2 regions of the Arthrobacter sp. TE12231 genome follow, and region 2 is predicted to be linked to the other one. Evidence: riboswitches for the same ligand, from Rfam matches in the RefSeq annotation. Region 2 holds a riboswitch; the other holds the start of a gene.

Region 1 (14,425 bases), 350 kb from region 2:
GCCAGTGGCCGTTCACCCGGACCTACACGGTCCGTTGGGTGGACGCGGCGGCCCAGGAACTCGCCATCGACTTTGTCATCCACGGCGACGAGGGCCTCGCGGGCCCCTGGGCAGCAGCGGCCAAGCCCGGTGACCGCCTCACTTTCACGGGCCCAGGCGGCGGCTACAACCCGGACCCGACGGCGGACTGGCACCTCTTTGCCGGCGATGAATCGGCGCTCCCGGCCATCGGCGCCGCCATCGAGTCGCTGCCCCAAGACGCCCGCGGCCTCGCCTTCCTCGAGGTGGACAGCGACGCCGACATCCAGGCGATCGCGGCGCCTGCCGGCGTCGAACTGCGCTGGCTGCTGCGCAGCGGCGTCCCCGCCGGCGAGAGCGAACTGCTGGTCACGGCCGTGCGCGAGGCCGAGTGGCCCGAGGGCCGCGTCCAGGTCTTTGCCCACGGCGAGCGGGGTTACATGAAGGGCCTGCGCAGCGTTTTCTACGTGCAGCGCGGGCTGGAGCGGACCCAGGTTTCCCTCTCCGGCTACTGGGCCAAGGGCCGCGTGGAGGACGACTTCCAGGCGGAGAAGAAGCTGCCGATAGGCAAGATCTGAGGCCGAATATCTCACGGCACAGGATCTAACGGCGCCAGATCCAAAGGCACCGCTGGCCGGACAGCCTAGCGGCGGCGGGCCCGGCGCCGCTCGTTGCTGGCGAGGCTTCGCGTCAGGGGCCGTGCCAGGGTGTCACCGAGCACAATCCCCGCAGCGACGCCGAGCACGATCGCCCCGGCGTTCAGCATCCCCCCGGCGCCTATGAGAATCTCGGATTCCTCGATGGTCAATACATACATGGAGCGGAATATGGTGAGGCCGGGAAGCAGGATCAGGGCCGCGGGGACGGCCACGACCAGCTGGGGAGCACCCATCCGGAGGGCCAACACCCGGGCCAGCAAGCCGATCGCCACGGCCGCGAGGGCCGGCGCGAACCGGGACCCGATGCCCACGGCGTCGCCCCCGATCAGGACCAGATAGCCCACCACCCCCACGGCCGCCGTCGGCAGCAGCAGCTTCACGCTGGTCTGTTCCGTAATGCCGATCATCAGCACCGCAATGGCGATCAGGACCACGATGACCCACAAGTCATACCTGGGCGGGAATGTTTCCGTGACGTCGATCGGTTCCATGCCGGTCATGTCGCCCACGACGAAGCCGACGGCGATGCCGGCGACCAGCGCCCCGAAGGTCAGCATCGTGGACAGGAACCGGCCCGCCGCCGTGACGGGGAAGCCGTTGATCGCATCCTGCACCGAGGATACGAGCCGTCCCGTGGGCAGGAGCAGCAGGATGCCGCCGACCACCACGATCGCCGGGGCAATCTGTATCCCCACCGGGCTGCCGAAACGCCACAACAGCAGGGCAATGATGGTCACCAGAAACGAACACGAGGCCGTGATGAAGAAGTCCGGAGTACGCCAGCGGCCCAGCTGGCGGGCCAGCAGGCTCACGAACATATTGGAGATGAACGCGACCATGGACGCGCCCAGCCCTCCGCCCAGGACGCCGACGAAGACGGCGGAGAACACGCCGAAAGCCACCGTGACCATCCACCGCGGGAAAGGCTTGGCGCTGCGGGTGATGTCCTCGAGCCGGCGCACGGCTTCCTCGCGGCCGACGCCGCCGGCCACGATGTCCGTCACCAGCTGGTGCACCTGCGAGAGGCCCGCGTAGTTGTTGGTCCAGGACCGCACGACGCGCAGCAAGGAGATGGGGGTCTGGTCCTTCGGGGCATAGTTGATGGCCACCGACTGGTTGGTGATGTCCACCTCGATGTTCTTCAACCCGAGCGCGGCGGTGATGGCAATGATGCTGGTCTCGACCTCGAGGGCGCCGGCCCCGTACCGGAACATGGATTCCGCCAGTTTGAGGGCGAAGTCGATGGTCTTGCGGGCCGAGGCGTCCACCCCGCCGACCTGGATCATGGGGTTGGCATAGGGGCTGCCGGCGAGCCGGTCCACGATGCTCAGCGGCGCCGTCGGCGGGTTTTCACCTTGGACCAGCCGGCGCAGCATCCGCTTAGCGGCGACGTTCTGGCGCACCTGCATGGGCGACATCGGTTCGGTCCGGGGCAGGCCGTCCGTGGGCGGCCTGCGGCGGCCGTCGGGTTCTTTGTTCATTCCGGCCTCCTCACTGTCCTTGACGGTTTTTGCCGATGGCCTAGTAGAACTGCTGGCCCGTGCGCCGGGTGTAGAGCTGGCGTGCCACGCGCTCCCCCGCCGTCATCCAGGCCTTGTACTTCAAGGGGCTCAGCACCTGGTCGTAGCAGCCGACGAAGTCGGTCACGGTCTTGCTGAAGCTCGTCTTGAAGAGGCCCAGCCCGTGGAACGGGTTCGACGTGTCCTTGAGCTTGTCGCTCGGCGGGGTGCCGCAGAAGTCGTACTCGGTGCAGCCAAGGTCCTTGAGCTGGTTGATGGCCGTCCACTGCACAAGGTGCGAGTCGCCGTACTGACCCCGCTTCTGCAGCGACCCGCCGTCCTTGTACGTGCCCTTGCGGCCGTAGTTGATCACGAACGCGCCCACCGAAGGCACGCCGTTCTCGTACACGAAGAGCAGCCTGCCCTGGTCCCGCTTCAGGAAGTTGGTCCAGAACTGGCGGTAGTACTCATACTCGCGGACCCGGACCTGGGATTTGGCCTCCACCGTGGTGGTCATCAGGGCATACATGGCCCGGAAATTCTCATCCGTGGGTTCGACGTTGTGGACCTCCACGCCCTCGCGGATGGCCCGGCGCACGGCATTGCGGCCGCGGGAGTGCAGGTTGCGCAGCAGCTGGTTTTCCTCCGGCGCAATGTCAAGAAGCGCCGTGGAGTCGTTCGGCTGCAGGTTGTGGGTCTTGACGAGTCCGGCGCCTTCAAGGACCCGGGCGGCGTCGTCGGAGAGGATGATGTCCGGCTCGATTTTGATTGCGAAGACGCCCAGCCTGGCCCGCTTCACGAAGTCCGCGTTCGCGGCGGTGATCCCGGGGATGTCGTCGACAGACGCCACGTCGGGGCCCTTGATCAGATACCACAGCTTTCCGAGCAGCGGGAAGGACTTCTCCAGGACCAGGTTGTAGCTCGTGTAGTCCGCCGTCTCGTAGACCAGGTGCAGGGGTTTCCAGCCAAAGTGCTGCTTAACCTCGGCGAAGGCTTCGGATTGCAGGAGATTGCCGCCGTTGGGGTTCGCGGTGACGTGGGCATCCCAGTTGGCAATCTCTTCGGCGGAGGCAAAGCGGGCAGTGAATTCACGCAAGGGTGCGGCATCCAATCATTGCGGTACGAGCGTCGGCGGCATGCGGACATGCAGCCCCAAGTCTATCGGTCCGCACCCTGCCGCCGGTCCGGACAAGACGGTTACGCTGGTCTCATGCAGGCTCAGCAACAACCGCTGGAAGGCCGTCCCGGGGCGCCCGGCGGACGCTCACGAGACGCCGGAAGCGGCTCCCAGGTGATCGCACTGTTCGTGTTCCTCGGCGCGTCGGCGCTCGTTGCGGCCCTGGGCGGCCTGGCCACGGCCAACCACGTCAACGGCTGGTACGCCACGGCGGACAAGGCGCCATGGTCCCCGCCCAACTGGGTCTTCGGCCCGGTCTGGACGCTCCTGTACACCGCCATGGCCGTCGCGGCGTGGCTGGTCTGGCGCAAACACGCCGAAGGGTCCAGGACGGCGCTCACCGCCTACGGGCTCCAACTGGTGCTGAACCTGCTGTGGACCCCGGCCTTCTTTGCCCTGTACCCGGTCCTCGGGACGCCGGCGCTGTGGATCGCGTTCGGGATCATCGTGGCACTCGCCGTCGCGGTGGCCGTGACCGTGGTGCTCTTCGGGCCCATCAGCCGGACGGCAGGGCTGCTGATGCTGCCCTACCTGTCCTGGATCGTGTTCGCGTCCACGCTGAATCTGTGGGCGGCCCTGCACAACTAGCGTCCGCCGCAAGTGGCCCCGGCGGGCGCCGGCTAGCCCGCTAGCACTCCACGACGTTCACGGCTAGGCCGCCCATCGCGGTTTCCTTGTACTTGGAGCTCATGTCCTTGCCGGTCTCGCGCATGGTCACGATGACCTCGTCGAGGGAGACCCGGTGCGAGCCGTCGCCCCACAGGGCCATCTTGGCGGCGTTGATGGCCTTCGCCGCGGCGATCGCGTTGCGTTCGATGCAGGGGATCTGGACGAGGCCGCCGATCGGATCACAGGTCAGGCCAAGGTTATGCTCCATCGCGATTTCCGCGGCGTTTTCCACCTGCTGGGGCGTGCCGCCCATGACTTCGGCCAGGCCGGCGGCGGCCATCGACGACGCCGAGCCCACCTCGCCCTGACAGCCGACCTCCGCGCCGGAGATCGAGGCCTGTTCCTTGTACAGCACGCCGACGGCGGCCGCGGTCAGCAGGAACTTGACCACGACGTCGTCGCGGTCGGCCTGGGTGGCCTTATCCATGCCGGGTGCGAAGTGCAGCGCGTAGTAAAGCACGGCCGGGATGATGCCCGCGGCGCCGTTGGTGGGGGCGGTGACCACACGGCCGCCCGAGGCGTTTTCCTCGTTCACGGCCAGCGCGATCAGGTTGACCCATTCCTGCCAGTACTTCGGGTCCCGGTCCTTGTCCTCCTTCATGAGGCGCTCGTGCCAGTCGGGGGCCCGACGCCGGACCTTGAGGCCGCCGGGCAGCAGCCCGACGCGCTTGAGGCTGACCTCGACGCAGCCCTCCATCACCGAGTAGATGTGCAGGAGCCCCTCGCGGATCTCCTCCTCGGTGCGCGAGGCTCGCTCGTTGACGAACATGATCTCACCGATCGAGAGGCCCTTGGACTGGCAGCGGCCCAGCAGTTCCGCGGCCGTCCGGAACGGCAGGGGAAGTTCCTTCTTCGATTCGTCGAGTTCCTTCAGGGCCGCCTCTTCCTCGCCCTCGCGGACGATGAAGCCGCCGCCCACGGAGAAGAACGTGGCGCTGTGGAGGACCTCGCCGTCGGCGTCCGAGACGGTGAACGTCATCCCGTTGGTGTGCCGGGGCAGGATGGTGAGCGGCCGCAGGACCATGTCCTTCACGCCGTACGGCAGGGAAACAGCTCCGGCCAGTTGCAGGATGCCGGTCTCCGCGATCGTGGCGAGCCGGCCTTCCACTTCCTCGGGGAGGATCAGTTCGGGGTGGAAGCCCTCAAGCCCGAGCAGGATGGCGGTCATCGTGCCGTGGCCGTGGCCCGTGGCGGCAAGCGAGCCATAGAGGTCAACGCGCAGGGACGCCACCTTGTCCAGGTCGCCGGAAGCCTTGAGTTCTTCGGCGAAGACGGCGGCGGCCCGCATGGGGCCCACGGTGTGCGAGCTGGATGGCCCTATTCCGATGGAAAAGAGGTCAAAGACTCCAACAGCCATTGTCGGTTCCTAACTAGGTCTTGCTGTGGCCCGGCAGAGGGTCTTGCCGGAAGGCGGCGCGGCCGCCGGTCGGCGGCAGTACCGCCGGATGCACGACGCCGGGCGGCGGCTTGTGGCCGCGGCCCGCCCGGCGTCGTGTCTACTTCAGTGATACGTCGCCTAGGCGAGGTTATCAACCGAGGGGTACAGCGGGTGGGCGGCGGCGAGGGCCTCCACCCGGGTGCGCAGACCGGACAGGTCCGCGCCGGCGTCGGCGGTCAGGGCCTCGGCGATGATGTCGGCGACCTCGGTGAAGGCCGCTTCGCCAAAGCCGCGGGTGGCCAGCGCCGGGGTGCCGATCCGCAGCCCCGAGGTGACCATCGGCGGGCGCGGGTCGAACGGGACGGCGTTGCGGTTGACGGTGATGTCGATGGCCGCCAGGCGGTCCTCGGCTTCCTGCCCGTTGAGCTCGCAGTTGCGCAGGTCCACGAGGACCAGGTGCACGTCGGTGCCGCCGGAGATCACGTTGATCCCCTTGGCGGTGACGTCCGGCTGGAGCAGGCGGTCGGCGAGGATCCGCGCGCCGGCAAGGACGCGTTCCTGGCGTTCTTTGAACTCCGGGGACGCGGCGATCTTGAAGGCCACGGCCTTGCCGGCGATCACGTGCTCCAACGGGCCGCCCTGCTGGCCGGGGAACACCGCGGAGTTGATCTTCTTCGCGATGTCGGCGTCGTTGCTGAGGATGATGCCGCCGCGCGGACCGGCGAGGGTCTTGTGCGTGGTGGACGTCGTGACGTGGGCGTGCGGGACCGGGCTCGGGTGCAGCCCGGCCGCCACGAGGCCGGCAAAGTGGGCCATGTCCACCATGAGGTAGGCGCCCACGGAGTCGGCGATCCGGCGGAACTCGGTGAAGTCGAGCTGGCGGGCGTACGCGGACCAGCCGGCAACGATCAGCTGCGGCTTGTGCTCCTGGGCCAGGCGTTCGACCTCGGCCATGTCGATCCGGTGGTCATCCTCGCGGACCTGGTACGGGATGACGTTGTAGAGCCGGCCGGAGAAGTTGATCTTCATGCCGTGGGTCAGGTGCCCGCCGTGGGCCAGGTTCAGGCCCATGATGGTGTCGCCCGGACGGATCAGGGCGTGCATCACGGAGGCGTTGGCCTGCGCGCCGGAGTGCGGCTGGACGTTGGCGTACTCGGCGCCGAACAGGGCCTTGACCCGGTCGATCGCGAGCTGCTCGATCACGTCAACGTGCTCGCAGCCGCCGTAGTAGCGCTTGCCCGGGTAGCCCTCGGCGTACTTGTTGGTCAACACCGAGCCCTGCGCCTGCATGACGGCCCTGGCGGTGTGGTTCTCCGAGGCAATCATCTCCAGGCCCTCGCGCTGGCGGGTGAGCTCGTCATCGATCTTCGCGGCGATCTCCGGGTCCAGGGCGGACAGGTCCGCGTCCAGGCTCGGCGAGACGACCTGCTCAAACGCCAGAGTCTCTGTTCCTACAGCCCCTCCCGCGCTCACAGTTCGCCGCCGTTCTTGGAGGCGTATTCCTGGGCCGAGAGCAGCGGGCCGTCCGAGTCAGCGGCCACCTTGAAGAGCCAGCCGGCACCGTACGGATCGCTGTTGATCAGCGCGGGGTCCTCGACGACGGCGGCGTTGATTTCGGTCACCTCGCCCGTGACGGGGGCGTACAGGTCCGAGACGGACTTGGTCGATTCGACCTCGCCGCAAGTCTCTCCGGCGGTCACCGCGGAGCCGACCTCGGGCAGGTCGACGTAGACAATGTCGCCGAGGGCGTCGGTGGCGACGGCGGAGATGCCGATGGACACGACATTCCCGGCCTCACGCGCGACCCACTCGTGCTCGTCGGAGTACTGCAGTTCAGGGGCAACTTTTGCCATGTGTTTTTCCTAAGTCTTGGAGTGGTCGTTGGTGCTAATTCAATTGTGGTTGGGTTACGTACTGACCGTGGCCGGGTTACGCGGCCGGAAACCGAATTCCTCCGCGTGCTCGGTCGCGAAGGCGCCCGCTGGGCGGACGCGTCGCTCCCTTAGACGCACGCTTCCGGAATCCGCTCCCCTGCCGCTTTCGGTTAGTTCAGTTCCGCGGGCCAACAGTTTCGGACGGGCCACCAGTTCTCCGGAAAGAAACCGTGGCCGTTCGAATCTTCTAGGGCCGGGCTGCTTCTTGGCTTCAAGGGTGTCATCAAGCTCACCCCCCAATGTTCGAGCTTGACAGGGCACCCGTTGGAACAAGCCGACCCCCGGTAGGCGGCTCATCCCCCAGCACCCTTGGTGTTCGAAGGCGCTTGTTCCCGTTGCTCCGGTTCCAGGGCGTGGTCTCAAAGGTGACGTGCCCCCAAGGGGTTGGCCGGCCGCGGTTTTCGAAAGCGTGCGTCTAAGCGAGGAACGAGCGAGCACGCGTGAAAACTGGGGCCAGCCAGCCCCGGAGCCGGGCACCGGTGAGGCACACGGCTCCGGGACCGACCCAGCCGGGCTACTTTTGGCGCTTGTAGAACGGCAGTGCGACAACTTCGAAGGGCTCCGTCTTGCCGCGAAGATCGATGTCCAAGGCCGTGCCGGGTTCGGTGAACTCAACATCGACGTAGGCCATGGCAACCGGGTAGCCCAAAGTGGGTGAGGGCTGGCCGGAGGTGACCTCGCCCACCACGTTGCCGTCCTTGAGGACCGGGTAGTGGCCGCGGCCTGCCCGGCGTCCGAGGCCCTTGAGACCGACGAGCTTGCGGCCCGTGGTGGAGCCGGCGCCGGCTTCCTTCTTGGCGGCCAGGGCCGCCTTGCCGATGAAGTCGCCTTCCTTGGACAGCGCGACGACGGGGCCCAGTCCCGCGGCGAAGGGGTCGCCTTCGAGCGAGAGTTCGTTGCCGTAGAGCGGCATGCCGGCCTCGAGCCGCAGGGAGTCGCGGGAGGCGAGGCCAGCGGGGGTCAGCTCGCCGTCCTCGGCGATGGCGATGAGCGCTTGCCAAAGGGCTGCGGCGTCGTGGTTGTCCACGAAGATCTCGAAGCCGTCTTCGCCGGTGTAGCCGGTGCGGGCCAGCAAGAGGTCTTGGCTGGCGCCGCCGACCATGAAGGGCACCTCGACGGCGGCGTAGTACTTCAGGCCGGTGACGAGCTCGTGCTGCGCGGCCGGGACAAGGCGGAGCAGGATGGCCTCCGCTTTGGGACCCTGCACGGCGATCAGCGAGGTTTCGGCGGAGGCGTCCTGGACGGTGACCTCAAAGCCTGCAGCGCGCTCAGCCATGGCAGCTGCGACCACCTTGGCGTTGCCCGCGTTGGGGACCACCAGGAACTTCTGCTCGCCACGGCGGTAGGTGATGAGGTCGTCGATGATGCCGCCGTCCTCGTTGCAGATCAGCGAGTACTTGGCCTTGCCGATCGCCATGGCGGAGATCTTGCCGACCAGGGCGTAGTCGAGGAAGGCCGCGGCGTCCGGGCCGGTGACCCAGACTTCGCCCATGTGGGAGAGGTCGAACAGGCCCGCGGAGTTGCGGACGGCGTGGTGCTCGGCGAGTTCGGAGCTGTACTTCAGGGGCATCTGCCAGCCGCCGAAGTCCGTGAAGGAGGCGCCGAGCTTCTTGTGCTCTTCGTACAGGGCCGTGTAATTCTCAGTCATCGTTGGCTGTCCTTAGTTGGCGGAGGCGGAGTCGTCGGAGTGGTCCTCGAAGGCTTCGAGGGGTGGGCAGGAGCAGATCAGGTGGCGGTCGCCCGCGGCGCCGTCGATCCGGCCGACCGGCGGGAAGTACTTGTCCTGCTTGAGCGTGTGGACCGGGAAGACGGCCTGCTCGCGCGGGTACTCGCGGGTCCAGTCGGTGCTGATCACCGCGGCGGCGGTGTGCGGCGCGTTGCGCAGCGGGCTGTGCTCCACGGTGAAGTCACCGTGGGCCACCTGGTCGATTTCGGCGCGGATGGCGACCATGGCCGTGATGAAACGATCGATCTCGCCGAGGTCCTCGGATTCGGTGGGCTCCACCATCAGGGTGCCGGCCACCGGGAACGCCAGGGTGGGGGCGTGGAAGCCGTAGTCGATGAGACGCTTGGCGACGTCCTCGGCGGTCACGCCGGTCTTGGCCGTGAGCTCGCGCAGGTCCAGGATGCACTCGTGGGCAACCAGGCCGCCTTCGCCGGTGTAGAGCACCGGGAAGGAGTCGTTCAGGCGGGCCGCGATGTAGTTCGCTGCCAGGAGGGCCGACTTGGTGGCTTCGGTGAGGCCCTGGCCGCCCATGAGCTTCACATAGGCCCAGGAGATCGGCAGCACGCCGGCCGAGCCGTAGCGGGAGGCGGAGATCGGGGTGCCGTCGGCGCCGTTGGCCGGGTCCGCAGCGTTGCCCGGCATGAAGGGTGCCAAGTGTGCCTTGGCCGCGACCGGGCCGACGCCGGGGCCGCCGCCGCCGTGCGGGATGCAGAAGGTCTTGTGCAGGTTCAGGTGCGAGACGTCGCCGCCGAACATACCCGGCTGGGCCAGCCCGACGAGGGCGTTGAGGTTGGCGCCGTCGATGTAGACCTGGCCGCCAGCGGCGTGGACGGCGTCGCAGACCTCGCGGACGTCGGCGTCGTACACCCCGTGGGTGGAGGGGTAGGTGATCATGATCGCGGAGAGCGCGTCCTTGTGCAGCTCGATCTTGGCCTGCAGGTCGGCGTGGTCGATCGTGCCGTCGGAGGCGGTGGCCACGACAACGACCTTCATGCCGGCCAGCACGGCCGAGGCGGCGTTGGTGCCGTGCGCCGAGGCCGGGATGAGGCAGATGTTGCGCTGGGCGTCGCCGCGGGAGAGGTGGTAGCCGCGGATGGCCAGCAGGCCTGCGAGCTCGCCCTGGGATCCGGCGTTGGGCTGGATGGAGACCTGGTCGTAACCGGTGATCTCGGTCAGCTGGGCTTCGAGGTCCTCGATGAGTTCGCGCCAGCCGGCGGTCTGGGATTCCGGGGCGAAGGGGTGAATGGAGGCGAATTCCGGCCAGGAAATCGCTTCCATCTCGGCCGTGGCGTTCAGCTTCATGGTGCAGGAACCCAGCGGGATCATCGTGCGGTCCAGCGCGAGGTCGCGGTCTGAGAGGCGGCGGATGTAGCGCAGCAGCTGGGTCTCGGAGCGGTGGGTGTTGAACACCGGGTGCTGGAGGTAGTCGGAGGTCCGCTCGACGGCGGCGTCCAGGACGAAGCCATCTACGGAATCCACCACGGTGGCCCCGAAGGCGGCGACGACGTCGGCGACGATGCCCGCCGTCGTGGCTTCATCGGCGGAGATGCCGACAGTGTCGGCGTCGATGGCGCGCAGGTTAATGCCCTTGGCGTCGGCGGCCGCGATGATTTCCGCGGCCTTGCCGGGCACGGAGACGGTGATGGTGTCGAAGAAGGAGGTGTGCAGCACGTCCAGGCCCGCGGCCTTCAGGGAAGCGGCGATGGTCTTGGCGTGCCCGTGGACGGTCTGCGCGATGGCCTTCAGTCCGTCGGGGCCGTGGTAGACGGCGTAGAAGGAGGACACGATCGCCAGCAGCGCCTGAGCGGTGCAGATGTTGGAGGTGGCCTTCTCGCGGCGGATGTGCTGCTCGCGGGTCTGCAGGGCCAGACGGTAGGCGGGGACGCCGGCGTTGTCCTTGGAGACACCCACGAGGCGGCCGGGCATGGAGCGCTCGAGGCCCTTCTGGACGGCCATGTAGGCAGCGTGCGGACCGCCGAAGAACAGCGGCACGCCGAAGCGCTGGGCGGAGCCGACGGCGATGTCCGCGCCCTGCTCGCCCGGGGACGTGATCAGGGTCAGGGACAGGAGGTCGGCGGCGACCGTGACGAGCGCGCCGCGCTCCTTGGCCTCGGCGATCACGGCGCTGTGGTCAAACACCCGGCCGGAGACGCCCGGCTGCTGCAGGACGACGCCGTTGATGACGCCTTCCGGCAGGCCCTTGGACAGATCGGCGACCTCGACCTCGAAGCCGAGGGCTTCGGCGCGGCCCTTGACGATCGCGATGGTCTGCGGGAGGCAGTCGGCGTCGAGGACGGTCTTTCCGTCGTGCGCTTCCTTGTTCTTGTTGGCGCGGCGCATCATCAGCACGGCTTCCGCGACGGCGGTGGCTTCGTCCAGCAGCGAGGCGTTGGCGATCGGCAGGCCGACGAGGTCCTGGACCATGGTCTGGAAGTTCAGCAGCGCCTCGAGCCGGCCCTGGGAAATTTCCGGCTGGTAGGGCGTGTACGCGGTGTACCAGGCCGGGGCCTCGAGGATGTTGCGGCGGATCACGGCCGGGGTCACGGTGTCGTAATAGCCCTGCCCGATCATCTGCACGGCCGTCTTGTTCTTGCCGGCCAGCTTGCGCAGCTCGGCGAGGACTTCCACTTCGCTCAGGGCCGCGCCGAGAGCGAGGTCGGAGTCCTGGCGGATGTCTTTCGGAACGGCGGTGTCCACAAGGGCGTCGACGGTGTCGTAGCCGACAGCCTTCAGCATGGCGTCGACGTCGGACTGGCGACGGGCACCGATGTGCCGGTCGACGAAGGACGTGGAGGCTGGGGTAACAGTCACAAGGAACTCCATAACTCAGGCGGCGCTGGGTACGCCACATTGATTCGGGTTCCTCCCCGCTCTGTATTGGACCTGAGAGTTTCCGCGCAGCCGTGCGTATAAGAGGGCTTCGCTTGCACCGTCGGTGAGCACAGCGTGTCGAGGACAGCCTGCCACTTTCCAGAGGTGCCTTGCCGCGGCGGTACGTGGGCCTGAGAGATTCCTGGGGAGGATTTGCTCCTACGGCGCCTGCTTGTACCTACTTGCAGGACTCTCCCGCCGCAGATCAAAGGCGTATTCAATTGGGTGTTCAATCGGGGGTGACAACAGTCACAACAATCATTGTCCTATGCCGGGCGCGCGTCCGCAAACTCCCGCCCGCCTTCGGCCCCACGTTACGAGGAGCGGCGGCACCGCGAATTCGCCGGAAACGTGCCGGGTCGCCGTAACGTTCGAGCGAACTCGCACTCTTCCGGCGACTTCGGCGGACTCGGAGGTCGCAGCGCGAGCAGTTCAGGGCCTCAGCGGCGCAGCTTCTCGACGGCGGCCAGGAGGCCCTCGACGTCTGCCTCGATTTCAGCGGGCGGACCGGCGGGCCCCCGTCCGAGCATGGCGTTGAAGTACAGCCCGTCCCCCATGTACAGGACCGCCTTCGCCATGGCGGGCCCGACGTCGGCCGCCAGCAGTTCCAGCCAGCTCGCCTGGCCTGCGGCGAAGCGGCGCTGGGTTTCCTCGTGCGCCACCTCGGCGAGCCGGGTGGCCGCCACGAAAACCCGGTCCATGGGCGTGTCCGCCCATACCGAGGACTTGATGAAGTACGCCGCCGCGCCTTCCGGAGCCGCGGCCATGGCGGCGACATCCGCGGCCAGATGCCGGTCCAGCCGTTCGAGCAGGACCGAGATCATCGCCTCCTTGGTCGGGAAGTGGTAGAGCAGGCCGCCCTTGGAGACGCCGGCCCGCCGGGCGACGGCGTCCAGCGTCGCGGCGCGTTCGCCCACTTCGATGAGCAGGGATTCAAAGGCGTCGAGGACGGCCTCGCGGGCCACCGGTTTTCTGGGCATGCTTCCCATCATGCCCGTCCGGCCCCGCATTTCTTAACTGTACCGTCCAGACGGTATAGTTATGACTCATGAGCACCACATCGACTACCACAGCCACCAGCAACCCGGCGGCCACCCGGCCCCAGGCACCCTGGCGTGACTGGGTGGCGCTGGCCCTGCTGATGTTCCCCGTTCTGCTCGTGGCCGTGGACAACACCGCTCTGACCTTCGCCCTGCCGGCCATCGCCCGCAGCCTGTCCGCCTCCGGCGTCCAGCTGCTCTGGATCATCGACGCCTACCCCCTGGTCCTGGCCGGGCTGCTCGTCGCGATGGGCAGCCTGGGCGACAGGATCGGCCGCCGCAGGCTGTTGTTCGTGGGCAGCGCGGGTTTTGCCGCGGTTTCGGCCGCGACGGCGTTCGCCCCGAGCGCCGAATGGCTGATCGCCGGCCGCGCGGGGCTAGGCCTCTTCGGCGCCATGCTCATGCCCTCTACGCTCTCCTTGATCCGCAACATCTTTCCCCAGCCCAACCGGCGCCGCCTGGCGGTGGCCATTTGGGCCGCGGGCTTCTCCGGCGGTGCCGCCCTCGGCCCGATTGCCGGCGGCTGGCTCGTGGAACACTTCTGGTGGGGCGCCGTCCTGCTGGTCGCGGTGCCGATCATCCTGCCGCTGCTGCTGCTCGGGCCGGGGCTGATCCCGGAATCCCGAGATCCGAAGCCCGGCCGCGTGGACGCGCCCAGCATCATTTTGTCCCTGCTGGTCATGGTGCCCGTGGTCTATGGGATCAAGGCGCTCGCCACGCACGGGCCGGCGCCGGAGGCCTTCGCGAGCATCGGCGTCGGCCTGTTGATGGGCTATGTCTTTATCCGGCGCCAGCGCAACCTGGCCGAAGGCCACAGCACAGCCCGCGCGACGGGCCACAGTACCGCGCCGATGCTCGACGTTAGCCTCTTTGGCAACCGGATCTTCAGCACGGCCATCATCGCCAACGTCCTGGCGCTGTTCTCCTTCAACGGCTTCATTCTCTTCCTGGCCCAGCACCTGCAACTGCTGGAGGGCCAGTCCCCCTCGGCCTCGGGCGTCGCCATGGTCCCGGCCCTCATCGCCACCGTCGTTGCCGGCCTGCTGGTGGTCCCGCTGGTGCGGAAGGTCCGGCCCGGTTTCGTCGTGGCCGGCGGCCTGCTGCTGAGCGCGGCGGGCTATTTCATGGTGGCGTTCGGCGACCACAGCCACGGGCCGTCACTGCTCCTGGCCGCCCTGATGGTCCTCTGCCTGGGAGTGGGTGCCGCGGAGACCATCTCCAACGACCTGATCCTGGGCGCCGCGCCGGCCGACAAGTCGGGGGCCGCCGCCGCGATCTCCGAGACCGGCTATGAGGTGGGGTCCCTGCTGGGCACCGCGATCCTCGGCTCCATCCTCACGGCCTCGTACCAGGGCAACCTCCGGCTCCCCGCGGGTGTGTCCGAGCTCGCGCCGGCCGGAGCGACGAGCCAGGCCGGCGAAACCCTCGCCGGCGCGGTGGAGCTCGCCGGGATG
Region 2 (14,425 bases):
GCGAATACTTCGCGCCCCTCGCGGAACTGACCCGCCGGCTGGACCCCACCCGGCCGGTCGGCTACGTCAACGTCATGTTCGACACCCCGGACAAGGAACTGCTCGGGGACCTGTTCGACGTCGTCCTGCTCAACCGCTACTACGGCTGGTACCTCAACAACGGCGACCTCGAAACAGCCGAGCAGTCCCTCGAGAAGGAACTGCGCGAGTGGGACGCCAAGTACGGCAAGCCCATGATCATGACCGAGTACGGACCGGACACCATGCCCGGTTTCCACTCGATCTATGAACAGCCCTGGAGCGAGGAATACCAGGCCGCGTTCTTGGCCATGTACCACCGGGTCTTCGACCGCGTGGACGCCATGGTGGGCGAGCAGGTCTGGAACTTCGCGGACTTCCAGACCTCCAACGGCATCATGCGCGTGGACGGCAACAAGAAGGGCGTCTTCACCCGGGACAGGCGGCCCAAGCCCGCCGCCTATGCCCTGCGCAAACGGTGGACGGCGCTGGCCGGAACCCCGAACAACACTTCCGAGGCGTAGGCCTTACCGCACATTTTTTCGCCGGGCCCGGACCAGGGTCTGAGTCCGGCAACGGGTAAAGGAGCCCAATTATGAAAAAGCTTTCCAAGCTCAGCATCATCGGCTATGGCGCCGGCGATGCTGCCAACAACCTCGCATTCACCACCGCCACCATGTTCCTGCTGGTGTACTACACCGACGTGGCCGGGATTTCGGCCGCGGCCGCCGGCACCCTGCTGCTGGTGGTGCGGATCTTCGACGCTTTCGCCGACGTCTTCGCCGGCCGCGTGGTGGACCGGACCTACAGCAAGCGGTTCGGCAAGTTCCGCCCGTTCATCATGTTCGGCTCCATCCCGCTGCTGCTGCTGAGCGTGGCGACCTTCTCCATCCCGGCGCTCGGCGAATCCGGCACCCTGCTCTACGCCTACGTCACGTACGCCGCCCTGGGCCTGGCCTACAGCCTGGTCAACATCCCCTACGGCTCGCTGGCCGGCGCCATGACCCAGGACCCGGCCGAGCGCGCCAAGCTGGGCTCGGCCCGGATGATCGGCGGGATGCTGGTCGGCTCCGCCCTGGGCATCTTCGTGGCCCCTTTGATCAAGCCGGGCGCCAACCTGCAGGCCACGTTCACCACCATCACCCTGATCTTCGTCGTCATCGGTGCAGCCCTGTACTTGTTCACCGTCCTGACCACCAAGGAGCGGGTCCACCGCGCCGTCCCCAACGTCACGTTCAAGCAGAGCATGGACACGCTCAGGGGCAACCGGCCGCTGCTGATGCTGTGCCTGAGCTCCTTCTTCTTCCTGACCGGCTACCTGGCCCTGACTTCGGTCCAGCTCTACTACCTCCGTGATGTCCTGGGGCGGCTGGACCTGTACCCCGCGCTCTCCATCATCCAACTCGTCCTCACCTTCGTGCTGGCCGGCTTCATGCCGAAGCTGGTGCGGAACATCGGCAAGAAGCGCGTCTACATCTTCTCGTCGCTGGTCACGGTCATTGGGGGCGCCATCGTCTTCTTCACCCCGGCAAGCCAGGTCTGGATCGGTTTCAGCGGCCTGGTCATCAGCCTCGTGGGCGTCCTCGCGGTCAACATCGTGGTGTGGGCCCTCGAAGCCGACACCGTCGAATACGGCGAATGGAAGACCGGCGTCCGGACCGAGGGCATCACCTACGCCTTGTTCTCCTTCACCCGCAAGACCGGCCAGGCCGTCGGGGGAGCGCTCGCGGCCTATGCCCTGGCCCTGGGCGGCTACAAATCCGGCGCCGTCCAGACCCCCGACGCCGTCTTCGGCATCCAGCTGGCCGCCGGCGCACTGCCTGCCATCATGACCATCCTGGCCGTGCTCGTGATGGCCAAGTACACGCTCACCGACACCATGCACGCCCGGATCCTCACCGAAATCCAGGCCCGCCGCACCGCCGGTGCCGGCAGCGCCGTCGGAATCGCCGTCGGAACCTCCCGGAACGACGCCGACGGCACCGTTCCCGCCGATGCCGCACCGCTGGCCCCCAGCAACTAAGCCACCCACCACCCAGACAAGGACCTGTTGTGAAAATCATTGCCGCTGAAGTCTTCGTGACCAGCCCCTCCCGGAACTTCGTGACCCTGCGGATCACCACAGAAGACGGCGTCACCGGCATCGGCGACGCCACCCTCAACGGCCGCGAGCTCGCCGTGGCCGCCTACCTGAAGGAGCACGTCGCGCAGCTGCTGATCGGCAAGGACCCGCACCGGATCGAGGACACCTGGCAGTTCCTGTACCGGAGCTCCTACTGGCGCCGCGGCCCGGTCACGATGGCCGCGATCGCCGCCGTCGACATGGCCCTGTGGGACATCAAGGGCAAGCTGGCCGGGATGCCGGTCTACCAGCTCCTCGGCGGCGCGTCCCGGAACGGGCTGCGCGCCTACGGCCACGCCTCCGGCGCGGACATTCCCTCCCTGTTCGATTCCGTCCGCGAGCACCTGGAGCTCGGGTACAAGTCCATCCGGATCCAGACCGCCATCCCCGGCATCAAGGCCGTTTACGGGGTCGCCGCGCAGGCACAGGCCTCGGGGGAGCGGTACGACTACGAGCCCGCCGGCCGTGGGGCGTTCCCGCAGGAAGAGGACTGGGACACCCGCGCCTACCTGCGCCACCTGCCCACCGTGTTCGAGGCCGTGCGCAACGAGTTCGGCCCGGAAATCCCGCTGCTGCACGACGGGCACCACCGGATGACCCCGATCCAGGCCGCCAAGCTCGGCAAGGCGCTGGAACCCTACGACCTCTTCTGGCTCGAGGACTGCACCCCGGCCGAAAACCAGGAGGCCCTGCGCCTGGTCCGCCAGCACACCACCACCCCGCTGGCCATCGGTGAAATCTTCAACACCGTGTATGACTACCAGACGATCATCAAGGAACAGCTGATCGACTACGTCCGGGCCGCGTCCACGCACTTCGGCGGGATTTCGCCGCTGAAGAAGGTCATGGACTTCGCCGCGCAGTACCAGATCAAGTCCGGCTTCCACGGCCCCACTGACATCTCCCCGGTCGGGTTCGCCGCGCAGCTGCACGTCGGGCTGGCCATCCACAATTACGGCATCCAAGAATACATGCAGCACTCGGACAAGACCAACGAGGTCTTCGAGCAGTCCATGACGTTCGTGGACGGCTACCTGCACCCGGGCGACAAGCCCGGCATCGGCGTCGAATTCAACGAGGAAGCCGCGGCGGCCTTCCCGTACCAGCAGGCCTACCTGCCCTACAACCGCCTCGTCGACGGCACCGTTCATGACTGGTGAGCTGAACCCCGCCGGCTCCGCCCCCCGCCACATTGTGGTGATGGGTGTGACGAGTTGCGGCAAGAGCACCGTGGGCGCGGCCATCGCCGAGCGCCTCGGCGCGGAATTCCTCGACGGCGACTCACTGCACCCGCAGTCGAACATCGACAAGATGGCTTCGGGCACTCCGTTGAACGACGACGACCGGGCACCGTGGCTGGCCGAAATCGGCAGGCGCTTCGCGGCGTCGGACGCTGGCCTGATCATCGCGTGCAGCGCGCTCAAGCGCGCCTACCGGGACATCATCCGCAGCGGCGATCCCTCCGTGGTGTTCGTGCACCTGCACGGGAGCCGGGAACTGCTCAGCAGCCGCATGGCCGCGCGTCCGGGGCACTTCATGCCGCTCTCACTGCTGGAATCGCAGTTGGAAACCCTCGAAGAACTCCAGGCCGACGAAAAGAGTGTTGTAGTGGACATCGCCACGCCAGTGAAGCAGATCGTTGACGAAGCTGTAGCGGCCCTCGGCGGCCGGCAGGTCGATGCCACCCGGTTCCTTGTGGACCTGAAGGCCGCTCCGTTCAACCTCGACGACGCCGCCGTTGCATGGGTGGACTCGACCATCGACTCGATGTCGCTCGAGGAAAAGATCGGGCAGCTGTTCATCAACCACAACAACGACTACTCCCAGGAATACCTCGACGGTGTCCTGGAGCAGTATCACGTGGGCGGCATGCGCTACCGGCCCGGCCCCGCCGCCGCCGTGCAGGAACACATCCGCTACGCGCAATCCAAGACCCGCATCCCGCTGCTGGTGGCCTCCAACCCGGAAATGGGGGGAGCCGGAAGCTGCGACGACGGGACGTTCGTCTCGACGCACCTGCAGGCGGGCTCGCACCCGGACAAGGACATCGCCCGCCAGATGGGGCGCGTGGCCGGTGTGGAGACCGCGGCGCTGGGCTGCAACTGGGCCTTCGCGCCGATCGTGGACATCCACTACAACTGGCGGAACACCGTCATCTCCACCCGTGCCTTCGGCAACACCCCGGAGATCGTGGTGGAACGGGCCAAGGAATACTTCGACGGCATCAGCGAATCGCCCACCGTGTGCGCCATGAAGCACTTCCCGGGTGATGGTCTGGACGAACGCGATCAGCACGTGGTCACCTCCTACAACACCTTCGGCTACGAGGAGTGGAACCGGACCTACGGGCACGTGTACCGGGAGATGATCGGGCACGGGGTGCAGTCGATCATGGTCGGCCACATCGGTGCGCCGGACTTGTCACGGCATTTCCGCCCCGGGCTGGCGGCGGAGGACATCCTGCCCGCGACCCTGGCGCCCGAGCTACTGCAGGACCTGCTCCGCGGCGAGCTCGGCTTCAACGGGCTCGTCCTGACCGACGCGTCCCAGATGATCGGCCTCACCCAGGCCATGAAGCGCAGCGAGCTCGTCCCTGCCACCATTGCCGCCGGGTGCGACATGTTCCTGTTCTTCCGGAACCCGGCCGAGGACTTCGGGTACATGCTCGAGGGGTACAAGTCCGGGGTCATCACGGAAGCACGGCTGCAGGACGCCCTGCGCCGGATTCTGGGACTGAAGGCCTCACTCGGCCTGCACAAGGCCGCGCGGGAATCCCTCGTCCCGCCGGTCGAAGCGCTGCAGCTGATCGGGAGCGAGGCCCACCGGGCGATTGCCGCGGAGATCGCCGACAAGACCGTCACCCTGGTAAAGGACACTGCCAGCAACCTGCCCATCACGCCCCGGACGCACAAACGCATCCGCCTCTACGGCATCTCGGGCGGCGCGGACTTCACCCGTGCCGACCCGCTGGCCTATCTGGACGTGGTCCGCGACGAGCTCGAAAAAGCCGGCTTTGAAGTCCATGTCTTCAAGACAGCCGAGCAGCGCCAGATTGCCGGCGAGACCGGGGTGAACTTCATGTCCGTCATCTCCGAGGAAGCCACGGGGGATTACGCGCAGAAGTACGACGCCGCGTTCGTCTTCGCCAACGTGAAAGGCTTCGCCCAGGAGGCGGCCATCCGGATCAAGTGGTCAACGCCCATGGCGGCCGAGATCCCCTGGTACGCCACCGAGGTGCCCACGGTGTTCGTCTCGCTCAATCAGCCCAACCACCTCATTGACGTGCCGATGGTGAAGACGGCCATCCACGCCCACGCGGGCACGCCGGAGGCCATCCGGGCTGCCATCGAGAAGATCCAGGGCAAATCGGAGTTCCAGGGCACGTTCAACGAGAACGTCTTCTGCGACTCCTTCGACACCCGGCTCTGAGCCCTTTTACCTGGGATTCTAGAGGTTTTAGAGCAGGCTCTCTGCCGACTGAATGGCACCAGTCCGCAGGGAGTCGGCAATATCCCGTTCGCCTACGTGTCCTAGGCGTCGTAGCTGGCCGAGTGCTCCTGCGCATCGTTGCGGGCTGCCGTAAGTTCTCTGCGGTAGTCCGCAACGGTCAGGACGCCGTTGACATCCAACACATTCTGGATCCGCTCGATAAGCGCCGGCATTTCGTAGTGCTCAACGACCCGATCGTGTCGGTCATCCAAATGTGTGAGTTTCTCAGCCACGTTCCCCCCAAAGAATGCTGCTCCGCACCCCATGTGCGGTGCCGTGAGTCTACACGCAATGTTTCCGCAGTTTTCCCGCACCCGTAACACACCCACGCCGCCGAGGAGGCGCGCTTGGGCACCACACCGGCGGCGCCATGAGCCATGCCGTCATCATCACCCTGATCAGAACCCCAGGCGCTGTGCCCACTGCTGTTCTCCCCCGAGCAATTCCTGGAGCCGGAATGGGCCCCGACCGCCCTCGCGGGTAAAGAAAAGCCCCGGGCCCATGACAGATGCCGGGGCAGTTCCTACGCGCGGAGGCTGGCTATCGGCCGGCTAGTCGTCGCAGTTCTGCAAGACCCAGTGCTGAGCCCGCCAGATGACGTTGTAGTTGTTGACCCGGCTCTGAGCCCTCCAGCCGGGCCGCCGCTGCGGTTTCGGACCGGCGCTACGCGGATCCCCGTAGCGCCAGTCTGAAGCCGTAGCGCACACGAAAAACCGACGCGAAAACCACTCCCGCGGCGCCCGTCGCAGGCGTAGCGTGGGGGCCATGGAGAAGACCGGATGCGCGGTGGTGGGCGGCGGGCCTGCGGGGATGATGCTGGGCCTGCTCCTGGCCCGGGCCGGGGTGCGGGTCACGGTGTTGGAGAAGCATGCGGACTTCCTGCGGGATTTCCGCGGCGACACGGTGCACCCCTCCACCATCCGGCTGATTGACGAACTCGGCCTCGGCCAGGAATTCCGCCGGCTGCCGCAGAGTCGCCTGAAGAATGTTGCTTTTCCGGTTCCCGGCGGGCCGCCCGTGACCATGGGTGATTTTGATGCGCTGCCGCCGCCGTACAACTACATCGCCATGATGCCGCAGTGGGATTTCCTGAATTTCCTCGGCGCCGCCGCGGCCGAGGAACCGGGGTTCACCCTGCTGATGAGCCACACCGCCACCGGGCTGGTCCGCAACGGGGGCCGTGTCCGCGGAATCCGCTTCCGGACCCCGGACGGCACTCACGGCGAACTCTTGGCGGACCTGGTCGTCGCGACGGACGGACGCCATTCCGTGCTCCGCACCGAGGCCGGCCTCGCGCCGAAGGAGTTTCCGGTGCCTTTCGACACCTGGTGGTTCCGGCTGCCCCGGAACCCTTCCGAAGCAGGCGAGGTGGCCGGGCTCGTGCCGGCATTCGGACCCGGCGAGGCGCTGTTGGCCTTGTTCCGCAATGACTACTACCAAATGGGCTACCTCGCCGCGAAAGGCACCGACGCCCGGATCCGCGCGGAAGGCGTCGAGGGATTCCGACGCCGGGTCGCGGCGCTGCGCCCGGACCTCGCCGACCGCGTTGACGCCATCCGTTCCCTCGATGACCTCCACTGGCTGGACGTGCGCCTGAACCGGCTGCACCGGTGGTACATCAACGGCATGCTGTGCATCGGCGACGCCGCGCATGCCATGTCCCCGGCCGGCGGCGTCGGAATCAACCTCGCGATCCAGGACGCCGCGGCCGCCGCCGAGTCCCTTGCCCCCGCACTGCTCCGGGGCCATGTGACCACGGCAGACCTCAAGAAAGTCGAACGACGGCGGCGGTTGCCCACCGTCATTGTGCAGACTGCCCAGAGGGTGATGCAGCGGGCAATCTTCGGCCCGATCATGTCCGGGAAGCGGACAAAAGTTCCAGCCGCGGCGCTGTTCGTGGCCCGGCGCGTTCCAGCGGTCCGCACCATCATTCCCCGGTTTATTGCCTTTGGTCCGCGGCCCGAGCATGCCCCGGCATTCGCCCGGCGCGCCGAACCCCGACCGCAGCCGCAGCCCTAGCCGCGCTGGGCGGTCATACTGCCCCATTGGGCGCTTCACCGCCATCCCACAATGGCAGAGGGACGCTGGCCGGGCGAGGAAATATGTGACTCGCGTGACGTAATTTTTGCGTGCGGTCCAGTCAAGGGCTACCGTGTGATCAGTATCACGACAAGTCATACATGCTTTTGATCTGCGGCGGGAGAGTCCTGCCGGTACGTTCAGCAGGCGCCGTAGGAGCAAATCCTCCCCAGGAATCTCTCAGGCCCACGTACCGCCGCGGCGAGGCAACTCTGGAAAGCAGTCCGGTCACCGGACTCACCGACGGTGCAAGCGGCACCCTGTAACAGCAGGGTCTGCGGAAACTCTCAGGTCCAATACAGAGCGGGGAGGAACCCGAATCATCGTGGCACCCAAAATGCCACCTGAATTATGGAGTTCCTTCATGGCCATTCAGTCGTCCCCTCCCACCTTTCCAGATGGCCGGAAATTGCTGCGCATTGAGCAGCGCAATGCGGCCACACCGGTGGAGCGTAAGCCGGAATGGATCAAGGCCAAGGTCCAGATGGGCCCCGAGTTCGTCCAGCTCAAGAACCTCGTCAAGAAGGAAGGCCTCCACACGGTGTGTGAAGAGGCCGGCTGCCCCAACATCTTCGAATGCTGGGAAGACAAGGAAGCCACCTTCCTGATCGGCGGCTCCGAATGCACGCGCCGCTGCGACTTCTGCCAGATCGACACCGGCAAGCCCTCCCCGGTGGACGTCTTCGAGCCCACCAAGGTGGCCCGCTCGGTGCAGTCCATGGCCCTGCGCTATGCCACCGTGACCGGGGTGGCCCGCGATGACCTCGCCGACGAGGGCGTCTGGCTCTACGCCGAGACGGTCCGCAAGATCCACGAGCTGAACCCGGGCACCGGCGTCGAACTGCTGATCCCGGACTTCTCCGGCAAGCCCGAGCACATCGAGGCGATCTGCGACTCCAAGCCCGAGGTCTTCGCCCACAACGTCGAAACCGTGCCGCGGATCTTCAAGCGGATCCGTCCCGCGTTCCGCTACGAGCGGTCCCTGGACGTCATCACCCAGGGCCGGAAGCACGGCATGGTGACCAAGTCCAACCTGATCCTGGGCATGGGCGAGACCCGCGACGAGATTTCCGAGGCCCTGCGGGACCTGCACGAGGCCGGCTGCGACCTCATCACGATCACCCAGTATCTGCGCCCGTCCGAACGGCACCTGCCGGTGGACCGCTGGGTCAAGCCGCAGGAATTCGTGGACCTGCAGCAGGAAGCGGACGAGATCGGCTTCCTGGGCGTCATGTCCGGACCCCTGGTGCGCTCCTCCTACCGCGCCGGCCGGCTCTGGGCCACCGCGATGCGCAAGAAGGGCTGGGAAATCCCGGCCCAACTCGCCCACATCGAAAGCTCCGGCAGCACCCGCCAGGAAGCCAGCTCCATCCTCGCCGCGCACGCCGGCGTCTGACACCTGCAGAGGACTAACGATGATCCCCACCAGAATCGAAATCATCCCTTCAGAGGGAATCGTGGAGCAGGTCACGGCCCTGGTGCCCTTGAGCACCACGCTTACCGTCACGTGCCTGCCCCACCACGGCATCGAGCGGACCATGCGTGCCGCGGTGCAGCTTAGCCTGCACGGCTACTCCGTCATTCCGCACCTCGCGGCGCGGAGCCTGCCTGGTCGTGTCGAGCTGACCGAAATCCTCCGCGACTGCAATGTTGCCGGCATCGGTGAGGTGTTCGTGATCGGCGGAGACCGGAAGCAGCAGGCGGGTCCGTACGGGTCCGCCCTCCCGGTGCTGGAAGACATCGCGCAGTACACCGGCGGAGTGATGCGGGCAGGCGTTGCGGGCTACCCGGAGGGACACCCCGCTGTGGGTGCCCTGGACCTCGTGGACGCCCTGCTGGCCAAGCAGCACCTGGCCACGCATGTCGTCACGCAGATGTGCTTCTCCGCGCCGAAAATCCTTGACTACGCGGCGCTCCTCCGCCGGGAAGGCGTGCAACTGCCCGTCTGGGCCGGGGTGGCCGGGGCCGTCCCGCGGACCAAGCTGGTTTCCCTCGCCGCGCAGATCGGCGTCGGAAGTTCCCTGAAGTTCCTCAGCCGCAAGGGGCCGTTGGCGCGCAAGCTCCTGAGCGGGGACAGGTACTCGCCCCAGAGTCTGGTGACGGGTCTGCAAAGCCAGCCCGGCAGCATCGCGGGCATCCATCTCTACAGCTTCAACAACCTTGACGCGGTCCCTGACGGGCCTGATCAAGCGTTAACCCCAGCAGCACTTCAGCCGGCATTGATTCGAAGGGCAACACGTGACAACTAGAGTCGTAACTTCCCACCAGGAACCGCACCTTGAGCGGCAGCTCAGCAACAGGCACATCCAGCTAATTGCGATCGGCGGCGCCATCGGCACCGGCCTGTTCATGGGCTCGGGCAAGACGATTTCGGCGGCCGGACCCTCCGTCATCTTCGTGTACATGATCATCGGCTTCATGCTGTTCTTTGTCATGCGGGCGATGGGCGAACTGCTGCTGAGCAACCTGAACTACAAGTCCTTCAGCGACTTTGCCGCGGACCTACTGGGCCCCTGGGCAGGTTTCTTCACCGGCTGGACCTACTGGTTCTGCTGGGTGATCACCGGGATTGCGGATGTCATCGCCATTGCGGGCTACTCGCAGGAACTCTGGCCGGCGCTACCTTTGTGGATCCCCGGCCTGGTTACCATCGCCATCCTGCTGCTGCTGAATCTGGCCACGGTGAAGGCGTTCGGCGAGACGGAGTTCTGGTTCGCGCTGATCAAGATTATCGCCATCGCGGCACTGATCGTGGTGGGTCTGTTCATGATTTTCAGCGGGTTCAGCTCCGACGCCGGACCGGCCAGTTTCAGCAACTTGTGGAGTCACGGCGGCTTCTTCCCGAATGAATTCATGGGCTTCGTGGCCGGTTTCCAGATTGCCGTGTTCGCTTTTGTGGGCATTGAGCTGGTGGGCACCACGGCTGCCGAGGCCAAGGACCCGGAGAAGAATCTGCCCAAGGCGATCAACTCCATTCCCATCCGTGTGCTGCTCTTCTATGTGGGCGCCCTGATCATCCTGATGTCCGTCATTCCGTGGACCCAGTTCCAGGCCGGCCACAGCCCCTTCATCGCCATGTTCTCACTGGCCGGCCTGGGTGCCGCCGCCACCGTGGTGAACCTGGTGGTCCTGACCTCGGCGATGTCCTCGGCCAACTCCGGCATCTACTCCACTTCACGCATGGTGTACGGACTGGCCCAGGAAGGTGACGCTCCCGGCGTGTTCGGCGGGCTCTCCCGGCGGAAGGTCCCGCAGAACGCCCTGTTCCTCTCCTGCGTACTGCTGCTCTCCGGCGTGGTGCTGATGTACGCGGGACAGGACATCGGCAAGGCCTTCGACATGGTGACCACCGTGTCCGCTGTCTGCTTTGTCTTCGTGTGGTCCATCATCCTGGCCAGCTACATCGCCTTCCGCCGGCGCCGCCCGCAGCTGCACGACGCCTCCAAGTTCAAGATGCCCGGCGGCATTGCCATGGTCTGGGTTGTCTTCGCTTTCTTCGGTTTCGTGCTCTGGACGCTGACCACCCAGCCTGACACGCTCACGGCCCTGCTATTCACCCCGGTCTGGTTCATTTTGCTCGGCATCGCATGGTACATCCTGCGCCGCCGCCCCACGCACCTAGCCCGCTACGCGACGTTCCAGGCCGAACTCGCCCGGGACATGGAACAGGAAGCCTGAGCAATGAACACCACACCGACGACGGGTTCGCCCCAGGAACCCATGGAACATACAGCCACGTCTGAACACGTGCTCACTCTCGACTGCCGGGAGTCTCCCGGTATCGTCCACGCGATCTCGGGGTTCCTGCTGGACCACGGCTGCGACATCATCGACAACAAACAGTACGGAGACCGCGGGGAAGGGCACTTCTTCATGCGCGTCCACTTCTCCTCTGCCCCGGAGTCCTTCAGCACCGAGCAGCTGCGCCGCGACTTTACGGTCCTGGCGGAGAAATGGCAGATGAACTGGCAATTGGAGCCGCACGGCCGCAAACGCCGTGTCCTGGTCATGGTGTCCAGGATGGGCCACTGTCTCAATGACCTTCTGTTCAGGGCGCGGACCGGCGACATCCCCGTGGAAATCGTCGCCGTGGTCTCCAATCATCGCGATCAGGAGGGGTTGGTGCAGTGGCACGACATCCCGTTCTTCCACCTGCCGGTGACCAAGGACTCCAAGCCGGAGGCCGAAGCCAGGCTTCTGGAAATCGTTGACGAATTCGACGTGGAACTCGTGGTCCTGGCCCGCTACATGCAGGTCCTCAGTGACGGACTATCAGCCAAACTCGCGGGACGGACCATAAACATCCACCACTCCTTCCTGCCGAGCTTCAAGGGGGCCAAGCCCTACCACCAGGCCTACGACCGTGGGGTGAAGACCGTGGGCGCCACCGCCCACTACGTCAATGCCGAGCTGGATGAGGGCCCGATCATCTCGCAGCAGGTCATCGACGTGGACCATACCTACACCGCCGACGACCTCGTGGCGGTGGGCAGGGATGCCGAGTGCGCCGCCCTGCGCAATGCCGTGCGTTGGCACTGCGAGGGCAGGGTCCTGCTCCTCGGCAACCGGACCGTCGTCTTGCGGTAGGACAGGTCCTATGGGTCGACCCTCGCCGCCGTCGATTGCTCCGTAACCGCCCTTTAGAGCCTCCAAAAGGGCGGTTACGGAGCAGTCGCTGGGGGTTAGCCGCGTGCCGCGAGGTAGCCGATCAGGCCCTTGACGGTGGCAACGGCCGGGTAGTCGCGCTCCGGAATGTCCACGCCGGTGGCCTTGTCGATGGTTTCCACGAGCCGCAGGAAGTCCAGCGAATCGAGTTCCAGGTCCTGGCGCAGCCGGGCGTCCTCGTCGACGTCGTCGAAGTCGACGTCGGGGGCCACTTCGCCGATCGCGGCGTGCACGGCCGCCCGGGCGTCCTGTTCGTTCATGGTTCCTCCGCTTTCCTGGCGTTGGGTGTCACAGATGCTCGGGCTCTTGCAACAGCTCGTTGATCAGGGCCAGGTAGCGGCCGCCGCGCAACCCGTCGCTGACCCGGTGGTCCGCCGAGAGCGTCGCAATGACAGCGTGCCGGACCCCGAGGAGCCCGTTTTGGGCCCAAGGCTGTTCCGTCACGCGGCCGAAACCCACCATCGCGACCTGGGGCGGGTAGATCACGCCGTAGACACTGTCCACGCCGAGGTCTCCGAGGTTGGTCACCGTCAGGGTTGGATCGGCCATCTCGGCGCGCAACAGACGCCCCGCCCGGGCCCGGCTGACAAGATCCCGCAACTGCTCCATCAGCACGTCCAGGGGCAGGGTGTCGGCGTCGTGGATGGCGGGGGCCACCAGGCCGCCCTGTCGCAGGGCCACCGCAACGCCCAGGTGCACCGCCGCACTGGGCCGGAACCCCCCGCCGTCGTAGAAGCCATTCACTTCGGGGACTTCCTTGGCCGCGAGCGCCGCGGCCTTGAGCAGGAGCGCGGAGGGGACCAGCCGGGCGGCTACGGGCCGGTGCGCGTTGACGGACTGCATCCACTCGACGCCGGCCCGGAGGTCCAGCGTGGTGCTGAGGTAGTAGTGCGGGATGGTCTGCTTCGAACGCGTCATCAGGGCGCCGATGGCGCGGCGCAGGCTTGCCACGCGCTCGCGGGCCTCCGACGACGGCTTCCCTTTAGCCGGCGCTTCCGGTTCCGGAGCAGCGGGTGCGGCTTCCGGTACAGCGGGTGCGGCTTCAGGCCCGGAAACCGCGACGGCGGCCTCCGGGAGGACGGCCCCCGGGGGACCGGCTTCGGGACGCGCCTCCGCGGGGCCTGCCGGCGGAACGGCTGCTGCGGCGTCCTGCACGTCGGTCACTGTCACGGCGCCGTCCGGGCCGGTGCCGGTGACGGCGGAAAGCTCGATCCCGAGTTCCGCCGCGAGCCGCCGGGCCCGCGGCGTGGAGCGCACCCTGGCCGCGCTGGCGGGCCGGGCCGCCCTGGCATGTTCCACATCCGCCCGCGTGATGGCGCCGGCTTTGCCGGTGCCATGGATCCTGCCGGTGTCCACGCCCAGCCGGTGCGCCAGATGCCGCACCGGCGGCGCGATCGGGGAACCGGCCGTGGCCGCCGGTGCTTCCGGAGCGTGAGGCTTGACAGCGGGGGTTTTGGACGGCGCCCGCGCCGGGGGCGCCTCATGCCCCGGTGCCCCCACCTCGGCGGGGGTCTGGGTGATCCGGGCCAGCGGGGTTCCCACCGGAACGGTTTCGCCGATGCCCACCAGGAGGTCTGCCACGACGCCTTCCTGGAAGGACTCCACATCCATGACGGTCTTGTCCGTGTCCACGACTGCCACGAGGTCGCCGCGGCGCACGTAGTCACCGGGCTTGACGAGCCATTCGACCAGCTTGCCGTGCTCCATGTCAGCCCCGAGCGAGGGCATGAGGAAGTCACCCACCGGCGTCCACCGTCTCCTTGGCGGCGGCGACGACCCGTGCCGCGGAAGGCAGGGCGGCCAGCTCGAGGTGCTTGGCGTAGGGGATCGGCACCTCGGCGCTGCAGACCCGGCCCACCGGCGCATCGAGGTCGAAGAACACCTGCTCGGTGATCCGGGCACTCACCTCGGCCGACAGGCTGCCGCTGCGCCAACCTTCATCGACCACCACAGCCCGGTGGGTCCGGGTCACGGATGCCATGATGGCGGCGTCGTCGAGCGGGCGGAGCGTGCGCAGGTCCAGGACCTCGGCATCGATCCCGTCGGCCGCGA

The links. A riboswitch is a leader RNA that binds a small molecule or an ion and turns the genes downstream of it on or off. The one in region 2 is predicted to bind glycine.
Region 1: it holds a riboswitch for glycine, as region 2 does, so the genes downstream of both, gcvP (aminomethyl-transferring glycine dehydrogenase) here and lipA (lipoyl synthase) in region 2, are expected to answer to the same signal.

What each region holds. Positions count from the first base shown of each region.
Region 1 is NZ_JBSSFS010000001.1:3,433,493-3,447,917, forward strand. It holds gene ACVWYS_RS15350 (siderophore-interacting protein) at 1-596, shown strand, start outside; gene ACVWYS_RS15355 (threonine/serine ThrE exporter family protein) at 662-2,158, opposite strand; gene ACVWYS_RS15360 (lipid II:glycine glycyltransferase FemX) at 2,199-3,272, opposite strand; gene ACVWYS_RS15365 (TspO/MBR family protein) at 3,387-3,941, shown strand; gene ACVWYS_RS15370 (L-serine ammonia-lyase) at 3,982-5,379, opposite strand; gene glyA (serine hydroxymethyltransferase) at 5,539-6,873, opposite strand; gene gcvH (glycine cleavage system protein GcvH) at 6,870-7,253, opposite strand; gene gcvT (glycine cleavage system aminomethyltransferase GcvT) at 7,849-8,982, opposite strand; gene gcvP (aminomethyl-transferring glycine dehydrogenase) at 8,995-11,883, opposite strand; glycine riboswitch at 11,923-12,039, opposite strand; glycine riboswitch at 12,041-12,139, opposite strand; gene ACVWYS_RS15395 (TetR/AcrR family transcriptional regulator) at 12,372-12,911, opposite strand; gene ACVWYS_RS15400 (MFS transporter) at 12,980-14,425, shown strand, end outside.
Region 2 is NZ_JBSSFS010000001.1:3,782,766-3,797,190, reverse strand. It holds gene uidA (beta-glucuronidase) at 1-542, shown strand, start outside; gene uidB (glucuronide transporter) at 614-2,041, shown strand; gene manD (D-mannonate dehydratase ManD) at 2,071-3,300, shown strand; gene ACVWYS_RS16970 (gluconokinase, GntK/IdnK-type) at 3,290-5,569, shown strand; gene ACVWYS_RS16965 (hypothetical protein) at 5,671-5,862, opposite strand; gene ACVWYS_RS16960 (FAD-dependent oxidoreductase) at 6,395-7,648, shown strand; glycine riboswitch at 7,817-7,914, shown strand; gene lipA (lipoyl synthase) at 8,073-9,104, shown strand; gene ACVWYS_RS16950 (methylenetetrahydrofolate reductase) at 9,124-9,957, shown strand; gene cycA (D-serine/D-alanine/glycine transporter) at 9,947-11,386, shown strand; gene purU (formyltetrahydrofolate deformylase) at 11,429-12,295, shown strand; gene ACVWYS_RS16935 (acyl carrier protein) at 12,391-12,633, opposite strand; gene ACVWYS_RS16930 (2-oxo acid dehydrogenase subunit E2) at 12,662-14,116, opposite strand; gene ACVWYS_RS16925 (alpha-ketoacid dehydrogenase subunit beta) at 14,109-14,425, opposite strand, start outside.